DNA from 2 places in the Streptomyces sp. NPDC050738 genome. Region 1 is predicted to be linked to the other one. Evidence: riboswitches for the same ligand, from Rfam matches in the RefSeq annotation. Region 1 holds a riboswitch; the other holds the start of a gene.

Evidence for each region. A riboswitch is a leader RNA that binds a small molecule or an ion and turns the genes downstream of it on or off. The one in region 1 is predicted to bind S-adenosylmethionine.
Region 2: linked by a shared signal. The riboswitch ahead of thrC (threonine synthase) and the one ahead of AB0H78_RS29965 (aminotransferase class V-fold PLP-dependent enzyme) in region 1 are both predicted to bind S-adenosylmethionine.

Annotation. Positions count from the first base shown of each region.
Region 1 is NZ_JBFAHN010000014.1:176,517-184,121, reverse strand. Features, by position in the region: gene AB0H78_RS29985 (c-type cytochrome) at 61-870, shown strand; gene AB0H78_RS29980 (Rieske 2Fe-2S domain-containing protein) at 867-1,922, shown strand; gene AB0H78_RS29975 (ubiquinol-cytochrome c reductase cytochrome b subunit) at 1,919-3,544, shown strand; gene trpD (anthranilate phosphoribosyltransferase) at 3,667-4,731, shown strand; SAM riboswitch class IV at 4,884-5,001, shown strand; gene AB0H78_RS29965 (aminotransferase class V-fold PLP-dependent enzyme) at 5,128-6,489, shown strand; gene AB0H78_RS29960 (Lrp/AsnC ligand binding domain-containing protein) at 6,563-6,844, opposite strand; gene AB0H78_RS29955 (rhomboid family intramembrane serine protease) at 6,841-7,593, opposite strand.
Region 2 is NZ_JBFAHN010000004.1:190,194-197,798, forward strand. Features, by position in the region: gene AB0H78_RS12550 (trehalose-6-phosphate synthase) at 1-23, opposite strand, end outside; gene AB0H78_RS12555 (hypothetical protein) at 124-2,169, opposite strand; gene AB0H78_RS12560 (glucosyl-3-phosphoglycerate synthase) at 2,207-3,160, opposite strand; SAM riboswitch class I at 3,313-3,439, shown strand; gene thrC (threonine synthase) at 3,457-4,749, shown strand; gene AB0H78_RS12570 (MoaD/ThiS family protein) at 4,746-5,021, shown strand; gene AB0H78_RS12575 (cold-shock protein) at 5,439-5,642, shown strand; gene groL (chaperonin GroEL) at 5,953-7,575, shown strand.

The sequences.
Region 1 (7,605 bases):
GGGCCCAAGCCCGAGACACTCCGCTCACCGACGCAGAAGATCCTGACACCGGGGTAATCCGTGAAAAAGCTCTCCGCACGACGACGCCATCCGCTGGCGGCGGTCGTCGTCCTACTCTTCGCGCTGGCGGCCACCGGGGGGCTGTACGCCGCGTTCGCGCCCGCAGGCACGGCTCAAGCCCAGGTGGCCGAACAGTCGCTTGCCATCGACGAAGGCAAGAAGCTCTACTCCGTCGGCTGCGCAAGCTGCCACGGAACCGGTGGTCAGGGCACCTCGGACGGTCCCAGCCTGGTCGGCGTCGGCTCTGCCGCCGTGGACTTCCAGGTCGGCACCGGCCGTATGCCTGCCCAGCAGCCCGGCGCCCAGGTGCCGAAGAAGAAGGTCATCTACTCGCAGGCTGAGATCGATCAGCTCGCCGCGTACGTGGCCTCTCTCGGCGCCGGCCCCATCGCGCCGAAGGAATCGCAGTACGACGCGTCCGGCGCGGACATCGCCAAGGGCGGTGACCTGTTCCGTACCAACTGTGCCCAGTGCCACAACTTCACCGGCGAGGGCGGCGCGCTGACCAACGGCAAGTTCGCTCCGAGCCTGGAAGGCGTGGACGCGAAGCACATCTACGAGGCCATGCAGACCGGCCCGCAGAACATGCCGTCCTTCCCCGACACGACGATGCCGGAGAAGAACAAGCAGGACATCATCGCGTACATCAAGACCGTCAACGGTGACAATTCCGCCAGCCAGGGCGGCCTCAAGCTGGGCGGCCTCGGTCCGGTCAGCGAGGGTCTGTTCGGCTGGATCTTCGGTCTGGGTGCGCTCATCGCAGTAGCCATCTGGGTCGCGGCCCACACCGCTAAGGCCAAGAAGTCATGAGTAGCAACGAGAATTCCGAAGAGAACCTGCCGAGCGCGCAGGGCGAAGGCGAGCACGGCTCGGTGGAGCGTGCGGACAATCCGTTCGCCGACCCGGGACTGCCGGCCCACCGGCCGCGCGTCCAGGACATCGACGAGCGGGCCGCCCGGCGCTCCGAGCGCGTGGTCGCGTTCCTGTTCACCTTGTCCATGATCGCCACGATCGCGTTCATCGCGTCGTACGTGGCGTTCCCGGTCGACAAGATCGTCTACATCTTCCCGTTCGGGCATGTGAGCGCGCTCAACTTCTCCCTGGGTCTGACCCTGGGCGTGGCGCTCTTCTGCATCGGCGCGGGAGCGGTCCACTGGGCCCGCACCCTGATGTCGGACGTCGAGACGCCGGCCGAGCGCCACCCGATCGAGGCGGACGCCGAGACCAAGGCGCAGGTCCTCGCGGACTTCAAGCAGGGTGCCGAGGAGTCCGGCTTCGGCCGGCGCAAGCTCATCCGCAACACGATGTTCGGTGCGATGGCCATGGTGCCGCTCGCCGGTGTGATGCTGCTGCGCGACCTGGGTCCGCTGCCGGAGAAGAAGCTCCGCACCACCCTGTGGGCCAAGGGCAAGGTCCTCATCAACATGAACACCAACGAGCCGCTGCGTCCTGAGGACGTCGCCGTCGGTTCGCTGACGTTCGCCATGCCCGAGGGTCTGGAAGAGAGCGACGAGGACTTCCAGACGCAGATCGCCAAGGCCGCCCTGATGATCGTCCGCATTCAGCCGGAGGACATCAAGGACAAGCAGGAACGCGAGTGGGCCCACGAGGGCATCGTCGCGTACTCCAAGATCTGCACCCACGTCGGCTGCCCGATCAGCCTGTACGAGCAGCAGACGCACCACGTGCTCTGCCCGTGCCACCAGTCCACATTCGACCTGTCCGACGGCGCACGCGTCATCTTCGGCCCGGCCGGTCACGCCCTTCCGCAGCTGCGGATCGGCGTCAACGGCGAGGGGAACCTCGAAGCGCTCGGCGACTTCGCAGAGCCCGTCGGTCCTGCCTTCTGGGAGCGCGGATGAGCACCGTGACGGATACACAGCGCAAAGCGCCCGCCGGTGAGCGGGTCGCAGACTGGGCCGACGGACGCCTTGGCATCTACGGCCTGGCCAAGTCCAACATGCGCAAGATCTTCCCGGACCACTGGTCCTTCATGCTCGGTGAGATCTGCCTCTACAGCTTCATCATCATCATCCTCACGGGTGTGTACCTGACGCTGTTCTTCCACCCGAGCATGAACGAGGTCGTGTACCACGGCCCGTACGCACCGCTCCAGGGTGTGCGCATGTCCGAGGCCTACGCCTCGACCATGAACATCAGCTTCGAGGTCCGCGGCGGTCTGCTCATCCGGCAGATCCACCACTGGGCCGCGCTGATCTTCCTGGCCGGCATGCTCGTGCACATGATGCGCGTCTTCTTCACGGGCGCCTTCCGCAAGCCGCGCGAGGTCAACTGGCTGTTCGGCTTCCTGCTGTTCATGCTCGGCATGTTCACCGGGTTCACCGGCTACTCCCTCCCGGACGACCTGCTCTCCGGTACGGGTGTCCGGTTCATGGAGGGCGTGCTGCTCTCCATCCCGGTCGTGGGTTCGTACCTGGCGATGTTCCTGTACGGCGGGGAGTTCCCCGGCGGTGACTTCGTCGCCCGGTTCTACTCGGTCCACGTCCTGCTGCTGCCGGGCATCATGCTCGGCCTGCTGGTGGCGCACCTGATCCTGGTCTTCTACCACAAGCACACGCAGTTCGCGGGTCCCGGACGCACGAACAACAACGTCGTCGGCATGCCCCTGCTGCCGGTCTACATGGCCAAGGCCGGAGGCTTCTTCTTCCTGGTCTTCGGTGTCATCGCGGTCATCGCGGCGGTCGCCTCGATCAACCCGATCTGGGCGATGGGCCCCTACCGGCCCGACCAGGTGTCCACGGGCGCCCAGCCGGACTGGTACATGGGCTTCTCCGAAGGACTGGTCCGCATCATGCCGGGCTGGGAGATCAACGCCTGGGGCCACACCCTCGTACTGGGTGTGTTCATCCCGATCGTGATCTTCCCGCTGGTCCTGGTCGCGATCGCGGTCTACCCGTTCCTCGAGGCCTGGGTCACCGGCGACAAGCGCGAGCACCACATCCTGGACCGCCCGCGCAACGTTCCTACGCGTACCGCTTTCGGTGCAGCCTGGATCTCGCTGTATCTGATCCTGCTCGTCGGTGGCGGCAACGACCTCTGGGCGACGCACTTCCACCTGTCGATCAACTCGATCACCTGGTTCGTCCGGATCTTCATGTTCGCCGGACCGGTCCTCGTGTTCATCTTCACCAAGCGGTGGTGCCTGGGTCTGCAGCGCCGCGACCGCGACAAGGTGCTGCACGGACGCGAGTCCGGTGTCATCAAGCGCCTGCCGCACGGTGAGTTCGTGGAGATCCACGAGCCGCTCAAGCCGGCGCAGATGCACACGCTCACCGCGCACGAGCAGTACAAGCCGCTCGAGATCGGCCCGACGGTCGACGAGAACGGTGTCGAGCGCAAGGTCTCGCGTCTGCAGAAGCTCAAGGCCAGGCTGAGCAACGGCTACTACGGCGGCGAGAGCCAGATCGAGAAGCCCACCGCAGAGGAGTACCAGGAGATCACCAGCGGCCACGGCCACCACTGATCCCCTTCGCTTCGCCACAGCTGGAGCCCCCGTCCATCCGATGGACGGGGGCTCTTCGCTGCCCTCGGGGCTGGATAAGGTGGTCGTATCCCTATTCGGCTGTGGACCCCCTGGAGCGGACCATGAACGTTGTGACCCCGGTTGGCGGCGACAGCGTGGCGGCCTACTCCTGGCCGGGCGTGCTCGACGCTCTGCTGAACGGCACCGACCAGAGCGCGGATGCCACTGCCTGGGCCATGGACCGGATCATGACCGGCGAGGCGACGGACGCCCAGATCGCCGGGTTCGCGGTGGCGCTGCGGGCCAAGGGCGAGACCGTGGAGGAGATCGCCGGGCTCGTACGGACCATGTACGCGCACGCCAATCTCATCGAGGTCTCCGGGCCCAGCGTGGACATCGTGGGGACCGGCGGCGACGGCTTCAAGACCGTCAACATCTCCACCATGTCGGCGGTCGTGGTGGCCGGGACCGGGGCGAAGGTCGTCAAGCACGGCAACCGTGCCGCCTCCAGCGCCTCGGGCGCCTCGGACGTACTGGAGAAGCTCGGCGTCAATCTGCAGCTGACACCGAAGCGGGTGGTCGAGGTCGCGGAAGAGGCGGGGATCACCTTCTGCTTCGCCGTGAAGTTCCACCCGGCGCTGCGCCATGTGGCCAGTGCCCGGCGGGAGCTGGGGATCCGTACCACCTTCAATCTGCTGGGTCCGCTGACCAATCCGGCCCAGGTGAAGTCCCAGGCCGTGGGCGTCGCAGACGCCCGGATGGCGCCCATCGTGGCCGGGGTGCTGGCCGAGCGGGGCAATTCCTCGCTGGTCTTCCGCGGTGACGACGGCATGGACGAGCTGACGACGACCGCGACGTCCACGGTGTGGGTCGTACGGGACGGCTCCGTTCGCCGGGAAGCCTTCGACCCTCGGGACGTCGGCATCGAGCTGGTGCAGGTGGAGGCGCTGAAGGGCGGGGACCCCTCGTACAACGCGGAGGTCGCCCTGCGGCTCCTCGACGGGGAGGGCGGCCCCGTGCGGGATGCGGTCCTGCTCAACTCGGCGGCCGCGCTCGTCGCGCTGGAGCCCGGGGACGGCACCCTGAGCGAGCAGATCGCCGCGGGGATGGCGAAGGCCGCGGAGTCCATCGACTCGGGGGCGGCGCGCAAGGCCCTGGAGCGATGGGTCGCCGCCAGCAACGCGTAGGGGGTGTCCGGCGGATCAGGTCGCCTGCGATGGGCGACCGCGGCATGATCCGCCGGACACCCCCTAAACACGGGTGTGGTGTGACGTAGGGCGCAGTCCAGATTACGGACTGCGCCTTGCGTGCCTCCGCGCTTGTGGCAGGATTCTCGGCAGGTCATGAGTGACAGCGATTTCGGCCTCAGCCCGCTGTCCGGCAACCCTCCTTCCGTGGCGGGGTGCCCTGAGTGAAGACCAGGCCGCAGACAGCAACGTCTGTGGCAAGCGCGGATCCCTCGCCAGGGGTCCTGGTTTCCGAGGGAGTTTCTTCCGTGGTTCAGCGAATGCGATAGGGCAGCAGCCCCTCTTCCCGCACACCCTTTTTCGCTTCATCTCGCCTGCCATTCCCGGGAGTTCGTCATGTCTGTCTCCAGTGCTGTCGTCGATTCGTCGGTTTGTGCCCCTCTGCCCGTGCTTGGGCGAGATGTGTCGGTCCCGCTCGTGACGGGCGGCGAGGTGAGCTACGCGGCTCTCGACTACGCGGCCAGCGCCCCGGCCCTGCAGCGCGTCTGGGACGACGTGGCGGCCTACGCCCCGTACTACGGCAGCGTGCACCGCGGCGCCGGGTACCTCTCGCAGCTCTCCACCGACCTCTTCGAGAACAGCCGCACGGTCGTCGCGGAGTTTCTCGGCTGCCGCGAGGACGACCAGGTCGTCTTCACCCGCTCCACCACCGACTCGCTGAACCTGCTGGCCGCGGTCGTCCCCGCCGGCTGCCAGGTCTTCGTCTTCGAGACCGAGCACCACGCGTCCCTGCTGCCCTGGCGCGACGCGCAGGTCACGTACCTCAACGCACCCCGCACCCCGCAGCAGGCCGTCGAGACGCTGGAGCGCGCGCTCGCCGACCGCGACCCCTACGGCCCGGCTCTGGTGTGCGTGACCGGGGCGTCGAATGTCACCGGCGAGCTGTGGCCCGTGAAGGAGCTGGCCGCCGCCGCGCACGCCCACGGTGCGCGCATCGTCCTGGACGCGGCGCAGCTCGCGCCCCATCACCCCGTGGACATCGCGGAGTTGGACGTCGACTGGGTCGCCTTCTCCGGTCACAAGCTGTACGCGCCCTTCGGCTCGGGTGTCCTCGCCGGGCGCTCCGACTGGCTGACCGAGGCCGAGCCCTACCTCGCGGGCGGCGGCGCCTCGCGCAAGGTCGCGCGCCGCACCGACGGCGGTGTGGACGTCGAGTGGCACACCACGGCCGCCCGCCACGAGGCCGGATCCCCGAACGTGATCGGCGTCTACTCCATCGCCTCCGCCTGCAAGGCGCTCACCGAGGCCGGCTTCGACTCGCTCGTCGAGCGCGAGCAGGCCCTCGTGGCCAAGGTCCGCGAGCGCCTCGCCGAGGTCGACGCGGTCAAGGTGCTCTCCCTCTTCGGCGACGACGCCCCGCGGGTCGGCGTCATCTCCTTCGTGGTCGAGGGCTGGAACAGCTCGCACTTCGCCGCGGCCCTCTCCGCCGAGTACGGCATCGGCGTACGCGACGGCCTCTTCTGCGCCCACCCGCTGGTCCGCACCCTCCTCGGCAGCGACCCGCAGGACCCGGGCGAGTGCGGCGCCCCCGAGGCCGAGCCGGGCGAGCGCTCGCTCAACGCGATCCGGGTGAGCTTCGGCGCGGGCACCCCCGACGAGCACGTGGAGCGGTTCGTCCGCGCGGTCAAGGAGCTGGTGCGCGACGGCGCGCGCTGGAACTACCGTACGGAAGGCGGGCGTTGCGTCCCCGCGGTGTGATCGCACAGCTCACGACGAAGGCCCCGGCAGCGCTGCCGGGGCCTCGCGCGTCTCGTGCGTACGGAAGGGCGGGCTACGCGTCCAGGCCGATCGCGAAGGCGGCTTCGAGGTCGTGCTGGGAGTACGTACGGAACGCGACGTGCGTGTCCGTCCCCTCGACACCGGGGATCTTGCTGATGGAGCCCGGGATGATGTCGGCCAGATCGTCGTGACGGGCGACCCGTACCAGGGCGATCAGGTCGTACGTGCCGGTGACGGAGTAGACCTCGCTGACACTGTCCAGCGCGGCGATCGCCTCGGCGATCTCGGGGATCCGGTCCACGCTGGTCTTGATGAGCACGATCGCGGTGATCACGGCTTGCTTTCTCCCTCGGTGGCCGTCGCTGGGACCTTCACTCTAGTCGTACGCCGATAGACCGCCGCCGCGTAGACGAAGCCCATGGAGAAGCCCACCAGGTGCGCGAGATAGGCCACCCCGGGGCCGCTTCCCGCGCCCTGCGCCGCCAGCCACTGCAGGACGAACCAGAAGATCAGCACGATCCAGGCGGGGAAGCGCAGCGGCAGGAAGAGCAGGAACGGGAAGATGCTGGTGACCCGGGCCTTGGGGAAGAGATAGAGGAAGGCGCCGAGCACTCCGGAGATCGCGCCGGACGCGCCGACCAGGGGCTGGTCGGAGGAGGGGTGCGCGAGTGCGTACGCGAGCAGGGCGAGATAGCCGACGACGAGATAGAAGCCGGCGAAGTGGATCCGGCCCATCCGCTCCTCGGTCATCGCCCCGAAGACGTACAGGAAGAGCATGTTGCCGAGCAGATGCAGCCAGTTGGCGTGCACGAAGAGTGCGGTGAGCGGGGTGATCAGGGCGTGGCCCGTGGCCGTGGTCAGTTCGTCGGGCACCACGCCCCAGCGCGCGAAGTAGGCGCTCTGGGCGGCGAGGAGGGTGTCGCCGGTGCCGTAGACGGGATTGAAGCCCGAGGCCGGGCCGAGGAGAAAGACCAGGCAGCAGAGGCCGATCACGCCATAGGTGACCACCGGGCCACGGACCGTCTTCCGCCACAGGGCGGTGCGTTTCTTTATCGCGAACCTCTTGATCACAAGCGCGAGCATGACGTAATCGGA
Region 2 (7,605 bases), on a different contig from region 1:
GGAGCACCGTGCGTGGAAGCCATACGGCCAAGCTAGCCCGCCCCGGACCCGTTCAAACGTACGGCCGGACCCCGTCAGGGATCCGGCCGTATGCAATGCCCTCAGGGGCGGGTCAGATGCAGGTCAGTCCTTGCGGCTGCGTACCGCCGCCAGGATCAGCGCGCCGAGCCCGCACAGGGTCGCCGCGAGCCCGCCGTACAGCAGGGTGTGCGAGTCGGAGCCGGTCTCTGCCAGCTCGGGGCCGGTCGGCTCCGGCTTCGGGCTCGCGCTCGGGGGCGTGGGACGGCCCTGGACCTTGCCCACGGTGAAGGTGAACGTGCACTTCGGGTCGGTGCTGCCCTCGGCGCAGATGCTGTTGGGGATCACCAGCTTGTACGTGGTCTTCTTGCCCGGGGTGTTCGGCACCTTGATGGTCAGGGGCACCTTGACCTCACTGTGCGGCGGGACGGTGACTTCCTTGACGCCGCCCTCCCCGTCGGGGACCTCGGCCTCGCGCGGGACCTCGTCCGGGTTGCGGATGATGATCGGGATGACGATGTTGCCGGGCGGCGGGTTCACGGGGAACTCGCCCGGGTCGACGATCAGCTGCGGCGGCTCGATGATCGGTGTGGTCGTCGCGCAGTGCGGGTCGGTCGAGCCCTCCTCGCAGTTGGAGCGGGGCGAGGTCACGTCGACATCGTTGAGCAGCTTGCCGTCACCGCTGATGGGGTCGTTGACCTTCACCGAGTACGTGATGGTCGCCGTCCGCCCGGCCGGGATGTTCCCGGTGTAGCTGAGCCTCGGCGCGTCGTAGGTGGCCTTGCCGATGGTCGCCTTCGCGTCGTTGTTGTACGTCGCGTCGTCCAGGCTCTGCGACAGATCGTCGGCGAACTTGGCGTTCGGGTACGGCAGCCGGGAGATGTTCTTCGCCTTGACCGTGTACGTCACGGTGTCCCCGGGCCGCACCGACTTCGGGCTGGACGTCTTGGTGACCTCCAGGTCCGGGACCGGGACGGACAGCGCGAACGCCGAGGGGACGTAGGTGTCGCCGCGGGTGCTGAAGCTCAGCGTGGTGGAGGTGGCGCCGACCGGGATGGGCTCGGTGCCCGCAGCCCGCCCGGAGCCCGACGTGACGTCGAACTCCTTCGCGTCGATGCTCAGGTTGTTGACCATCTTCGGGACGAGCGCGCCGTCGTCCTCGGAGATGAAGAAGTTGTTGGTGTTGCCGGTGTGGGACTCGGTGATGTTCTGGCCGCCGACGGCGAACCGGTCGCCCGCCGTGTTCCAGTCGCCCTCGTACGCGGTCACGCTCGCCCGCGGCTTTCCGGCGGTGCGGTAGAAGCCGTCGACGGTGACCGTGGTCGCCGGGGAGGTGGAGCGCTGCAGGACGTGGCCGCCGTAGACATAGATGTTGCGGCGGTCGGGGGCGTGCTGGGCGTTCGGGGCGTCGTACTTGTAGACGACGGTCATCGACCAGCCGGCCACACAGCCCTTGCCGGTGGGCGCCCAGATGTCGCCGACCGCGACGGGAATCGCCGCTCCGGTGCCGGTGATGCCGCTGAACAGGTTCGTGACGTCGGCTTCGCCCGTGTAGTAGTGCGGACCGTTGGTGGTGGCCGGGTCCCGCACCAGGTTCGCGGGGGTGACCTTGGTGGGGGCCGCGCCGTTCACGCCGGCCACGGGCACCGCGTCGAGGGGCTCGCCGGGCGAGGGCAGCACATTGGCGCCGGAGATGTCACAGCGCAGGAGCTGGGCGCCGCTGGGGCCGCGGTACGTACCGTCGTTGCCGCCGAAGAAGAGCCGGGCGTACGCGACCTTGGCGCCGTCGGGGATGACGACCCGGCCGGTGCTGGAGCCGAAGTCGGCCTCGGTACCGGCGGCGTTGATCCGCTCCATGACGAAGGTGTTGTTGTTGTCCCGGCCCTGGCCGTCCGCGGCGACGGCGCAGCGCGCGGCCATGTCGGCGGGGGTCGTGGGGCAGCCCATGACCGTGTTGCCGATGGTCTTGAAATCGCCGTAGAGGGATTCGTCGTAGCGCTTGGCGAACGGCGAGATCACGTCGGCGGAAGCGGGGGAGGCGGCCAGGCCCGTGAGCGCGGTGGCCGCGGTGGCCGAGGCGACGAGCGCCCCGGCGAAGCGAGTGGCCGCAGCGCGGAGCAGCGGCGTGCCTTTTGGTTGTCTATGCCACATAAAGGGGAATTTAGGCAGACAACATGATCGTCGACGGCTACGCCACGCGACGCTCCGCATACTCACTGATCTGGCCCATGGGCGGCCGCTCCTCCGTGTCCACCGCATGGGTGCGCGGCTCGAATCCCTGCTCCCCGCGTTCGAACTGGGTGAGCACGGGCCGCACCAGATGCCCGCGCGAGAGCCGCAGCTGCGCCGTGCGGTAGATCGAGGCGGCCATCCGCCCGAGCGCCTGCCCGTCCTGGTGGCGGTGTTTGCGTACGCCCACATCGACCTGGGCCAGCGCGTCCAGGCCCACGGTGTGCAGCGCGTCCACGAGCAGGCCGAGCTCGACGCCGTACCCGACGGGGAAGGGGAGCTGCTCCAGGAGCGAGCGGCGGGCCGCGTACTCACCGCCCAACGGCTGTACGAATCCGGCCAGTTGGGGCCAGTGCAGATTGAGCAGCGGGCGGGCCACCAGCTCCGTCACACGGCCGCCCTGCCCGGCAGCGTCTCCGAGCGGGCGGTCGTACATCGCCTTCACGAATGCCACGCCGGGGTCGGTGAGGAGCGGTCCCACGATCCCGGAGACGAAGTCCGCCGAGAACTCCTTGAGGTCGGCGTCGACGAAGCACACGATGTCCCCGGACGTCACGAGCAGCGAGCGCCAGAGCACCTCGCCCTTGCCGGGCAGGGCGGGTATCCGGGGCAGGATCGCGTCCCGGTGCACCACCCGTGCCCCGGCCGCCGCCGCGACCTCGGCCGTACGGTCCGTGGAGCCCGAGTCGATCACCACGAGCTCGTCGACGAGAGGGACGCCGAGCGGCGCCATCAGCTCGCGGCGGATGACGGAGACGATCTCGCCGACCGTCTCCTCCTCGTTCAGCGCGGGCAGCACGACGCTCACCGAAGTGCCGCGCTTCTCACGTTTGGCGGCCATCAGCTGGTCCAGCGGGCGGTCTGCGGCCGCCCAGGAACGCCTGCTCAGCCAGCGCTCCACCTCATCCAGCACGAGTCTGTCTCCTTGGCTGTGTATCTCGCGGTTCGGACGGGCCCTCTCCACGATCCGGGGGTTCGGTTACAGTCTTGAACAACGCGGATGACTGTCGCATGTCGGGGTCGCCGCGCTGACAAACACCCGGGCCCTTGGGCCCGTGGTCATAGCGCTCATCCAGAGGGACTGAGGGAACGGCCCGTTGAAGTCCCGGCAACCATCCCGCCGACCGCGAGGTCAGGTGGGGACGGTGCCAATTCCGTCTTGCGGCGAAGTGCGTCGTGAGGAAGATGAGGAGAAAGGGCCTCGCCATCATGGCTGTAGAAACAGTTGCAAGCGCCACGGAAACCCCCGCCGAGGTCGATCTCGGACCCGCAGCCGCGCTTTCCTGCCGCGAATGCTCCGCCCGCTTCCCGCTCGGCCCCAGCTTCGTGTGCGAAGAGTGTTTCGGGCCGCTCGAAGTGGCGTACAACCTCCCGAGCGGCGACCCCGAAGGTCTGCGCAAGCAGATCGAGGCGGGCCCGAACAACATCTGGCGTTACGCGCCCCTGCTGCCCGTCCCCGCCGACGTGGCCACCAAGCCGAACCTCGAGCCCGGCTTCACCAAGCTGATCAAGGCCGACCGGCTCGCCGCCGAGCTGGGCATCACCGGCGGCCTGTACGTCAAGGACGACTCCGGCAACCCGACGCACTCCTTCAAGGACCGCGTCGTGGCGATCGCCGTCGAGGCCGCCCGCGCCTTCGGCTTCACCACGCTCTCCTGCTCCTCCACCGGCAACCTGGCGGGCGCTGTCGGCGCCGCCGCGGTCCGGGCCGGCCTGAAGTCCTGCGTCTTCATCCCGCACGACCTGGAGCCCGCGAAGATCATCACCGCGGCCGTGTACGGCGGCGAGCTGGTCGGCATCGAGGGCAACTACGACGACGTCAACCGCTTCTGCTCGGAACTCATCGGCGACCCGGCCGGCGAGGGCTGGGGCTTCACCAACATCAACCTGCGCCCGTACTACGGCGAGGGCTCGAAGACGCTCGCGTACGAGATCTGCGAGCAGCTCGGCTGGCGGCTCCCGGACAACCTGATCATCCCGATCGGCTCCGGCTCCCAGCTGACGAAGATCGACAAGGGGCTGCAGGAGCTGATCAAGCTCGGCCTCGTCGAGGACAAGCCGTACAAGATCTACGGCGCCCAGGCCAAGGGCTGCGACCCGGTCTCCTCCGCGTACAAGGCGGGCCACGACGTGATCCGCCCCGTGAAGCCGGACACCATCGCCAAGTCGATCGCGATCGGGAACCCGGCCGACGGCCCGTACGTCATCGACATCGCCCGCCGCACGGGCGGTGCGGTCGAGGACGTCACCGACCCCGAGATCGTCGAAGCGATCAAGCTCCTCGCGCGCACCGAGGGTGTCTTCGCGGAGACGGCGGGCGGCACCACCTTCGCCGTCCTGCGCAAGCTGCTCGAAGCGGGTGTGATCGACCCGTCCGAGGAGACGGTCGCCATCAACACGGGCGACGGCCTCAAGACCCTGGACGGACTCTCCGACTCCACGGGTCTCTCCGCCACCATCCGCCCCACCCTGGATTCCTTCCGAGAGGCTGGCCTCGTATGAGCGTCAAGGTCCGTATTCCGACCATTCTCCGTACGTACACCGGCGGCCAGGCCGAGGTCCCGGCGGAGGGCGCGACCCTCGCCGAGGTCATCGCCGACCTGGAGAAGAACCACACGGGCATCGCGGCCCGCGTCCTGGACGACCAGGGCAAGCTGCGCCGCTTCGTGAACGTGTACGTGAACGACGACGACGTCCGCTTCGAGGGCGGCCTGGAGGCCGTCACTCCGGACGGCGCCGGCGTCTCGATCATCCCGGCGGTCGCGGGCGGCTGATCGCCCCTGCCGTTGGATCCCCGCCGCTGGATCCCCAACACACCTCTGCGTGACAGCCGTTGCCCTCTCCGCGATAGAAGCGGAGGGGGCAATTCTGCAGGGTTAAGGGAGGTACAGTTGGGGCAGCCCCCTTCGTCGCCCGTGCCAGGTGCATATGAGATCGCGACAAGGTGAGGGCAATGTGTTCGAGTCTTTCGCGCCGTAAGTGCCCTTTGCCTGGCCCGAGTTGACCCGAGATCTGTTGAAATCCCCCGATTCTTCCGTTCGGCTGTGCACAGAATTCTCGTCCGATTGACCTGTTGCAGACGGCAGTTGGGCAGATACATTCAGCCGCGGTCGACGCGTTACGGCGCAAGGTCTGACCCGGGTCCGCGAAGTGCGGGTCCTGTGTAAGGGCCAGTAATAGGGGAGTTAGGCATGGCTCAGGGCACCGTCAAATGGTTCAACGCGGAGAAGGGGTACGGCTTCATCGCGGTCGACGGTGGTGCGGATGTTTTCGTCCACTACAGCGCCATCCAGATGGACGGTTACCGCACCCTTGAAGAAGGTCAGCGAGTGGAGTTCGAGATCTCGCAGGGCCAGAAGGGTCCGCAGGCGGACATGGTCAAGCTCGCCGTCTGATCCCGGCGCGACCGACCAGCGACGCACTCACGCCGAGGGGCCCGCATCCCACTGGGATGCGGGCCCCTCGTGCATCCCCTGTGAGCAGGGAATACGTAAGACCCGCTTGCACTCGCATGGGTCGAGTGCTAATCATTGGCGTTAGCACTCTCCAGGTGAGAGTGACAGACTGCACCACTTAAAAACGTGGATCGGGTCAGTGAGGCTCGCAGTTCTGGTGGGGCAAGGAACCACCTGGGCAGCAGCCGTCCGTCGCGGGCACCGGCGCGATCCTGAAGAACGCCACCCCTGTCCGGGAGGACCACTTCACATGGCCAAGATCATCGCGTTCGACGAGGAGGCCCGGCGCGGTCTCGAGCGCGGCATGAACCAGCTCGCCGACGCCGTCAAGGTGACCCTCGGTCCCAAGGGCCGCAACGTCGTCCTTGAGAAGAAGTGGGGCGCCCCCACGATCACCAACGATGGTGTCTCCATCGCCAAGGAGATCGAGCTCGAGGACCCGTACGAGAAGATCGGCGCCGAGCTGGTCAAGGAAGTCGCCAAGAAGACGGACGACGTCGCCGGCGACGGTACGACCACCGCCACCGTTCTCGCCCAGGCGCTCGTGCGTGAGGGCCTGCGCAACGTAGCCGCCGGTGCCAACCCGATGGCCCTCAAGCGTGGCATCGAGAAGGCCGTCGAGGCCGTCTCCGCCGCTCTCCTTGAGCAGGCCAAGGACGTGGAGACCAAGGAGCAGATCGCTTCGACCGCCTCCATCTCCGCCGCCGACACCCAGATCGGCGAGCTCATCGCCGAGGCGATGGACAAGGTCGGCAAGGAAGGCGTCATCACGGTCGAGGAGTCGCAGACCTTCGGCCTTGAGCTTGAGCTCACCGAGGGCATGCGCTTCGACAAGGGCTACATCTCGGCGTACTTCGCCACCGACATGGAGCGCATGGAGTCGTCGCTCGACGACCCGTACATCCTGATCGTCAACTCCAAGATCGGCAACGTGAAGGACCTCCTTCCGCTGCTCGAGAAGGTCATGCAGTCGGGCAAGCCCCTGCTGATCATCGCGGAGGACGTCGAGGGCGAGGCTCTGTCGACGCTGGTCGTCAACAAGATCCGCGGCACGTTCAAGTCCGTCGCCGTCAAGGCCCCGGGCTTCGGCGACCGCCGCAAGGCCATGCTGAACGACATCGCCATCCTCACGGGCGGCACGGTCATCTCCGAGGAGGTCGGCCTCAAGCTCGAGAACGCGGGCCTGGACCTGCTCGGCCGCGCCCGCAAGGTCGTCATCACCAAGGACGAGACGACGATCGTCGACGGTTCGGGCGAGTCCGACCAGGTCGCCGGCCGCGTCAACCAGATCCGCGCCGAGATCGAGAACAGCGACTCGGACTACGACCGCGAGAAGCTCCAGGAGCGCCTGGCGAAGCTCGCGGGCGGCGTGGCCGTCATCAAGGCCGGCGCCGCGACGGAGGTTGAGCTCAAGGAGCGCAAGCACCGTATCGAGGACGCCGTCCGCAACGCCAAGGCGGCCGTCGAAGAGGGCATCGTCGCCGGTGGCGGCGTCGCGCTCCTCCAGGCCTCCGCGGTCTTCGAGAAGCTCGAGCTCGAAGGCGACGAGGCGACCGGCGCCAACGCGGTCAAGCTCGCGCTGGAGGCCCCGCTCAAGCAGATCGCCGTCAACGGTGGTCTTGAGGGTGGCGTCATCGTCGAGAAGGTCCGCAACCTGCCGATCGGTCACGGCCTCAACGCCGCGACCGGCGAGTACGTGGACATGATCGCCGAAGGCATCATCGACCCGGCGAAGGTCACGCGCTCTGCCCTGCAGAACGCCGCGTCCATCGCCGCGCTGTTCCTCACCACCGAGGCAGTCATCGCCGACAAGCCGGAGAAGGCGTCCGCGCCGGCCGGTGGCGGTATGCCGGGCGGTGACATGGACTTCTGATCCCCTCCTGAGGCGGATCGGTAGTACATA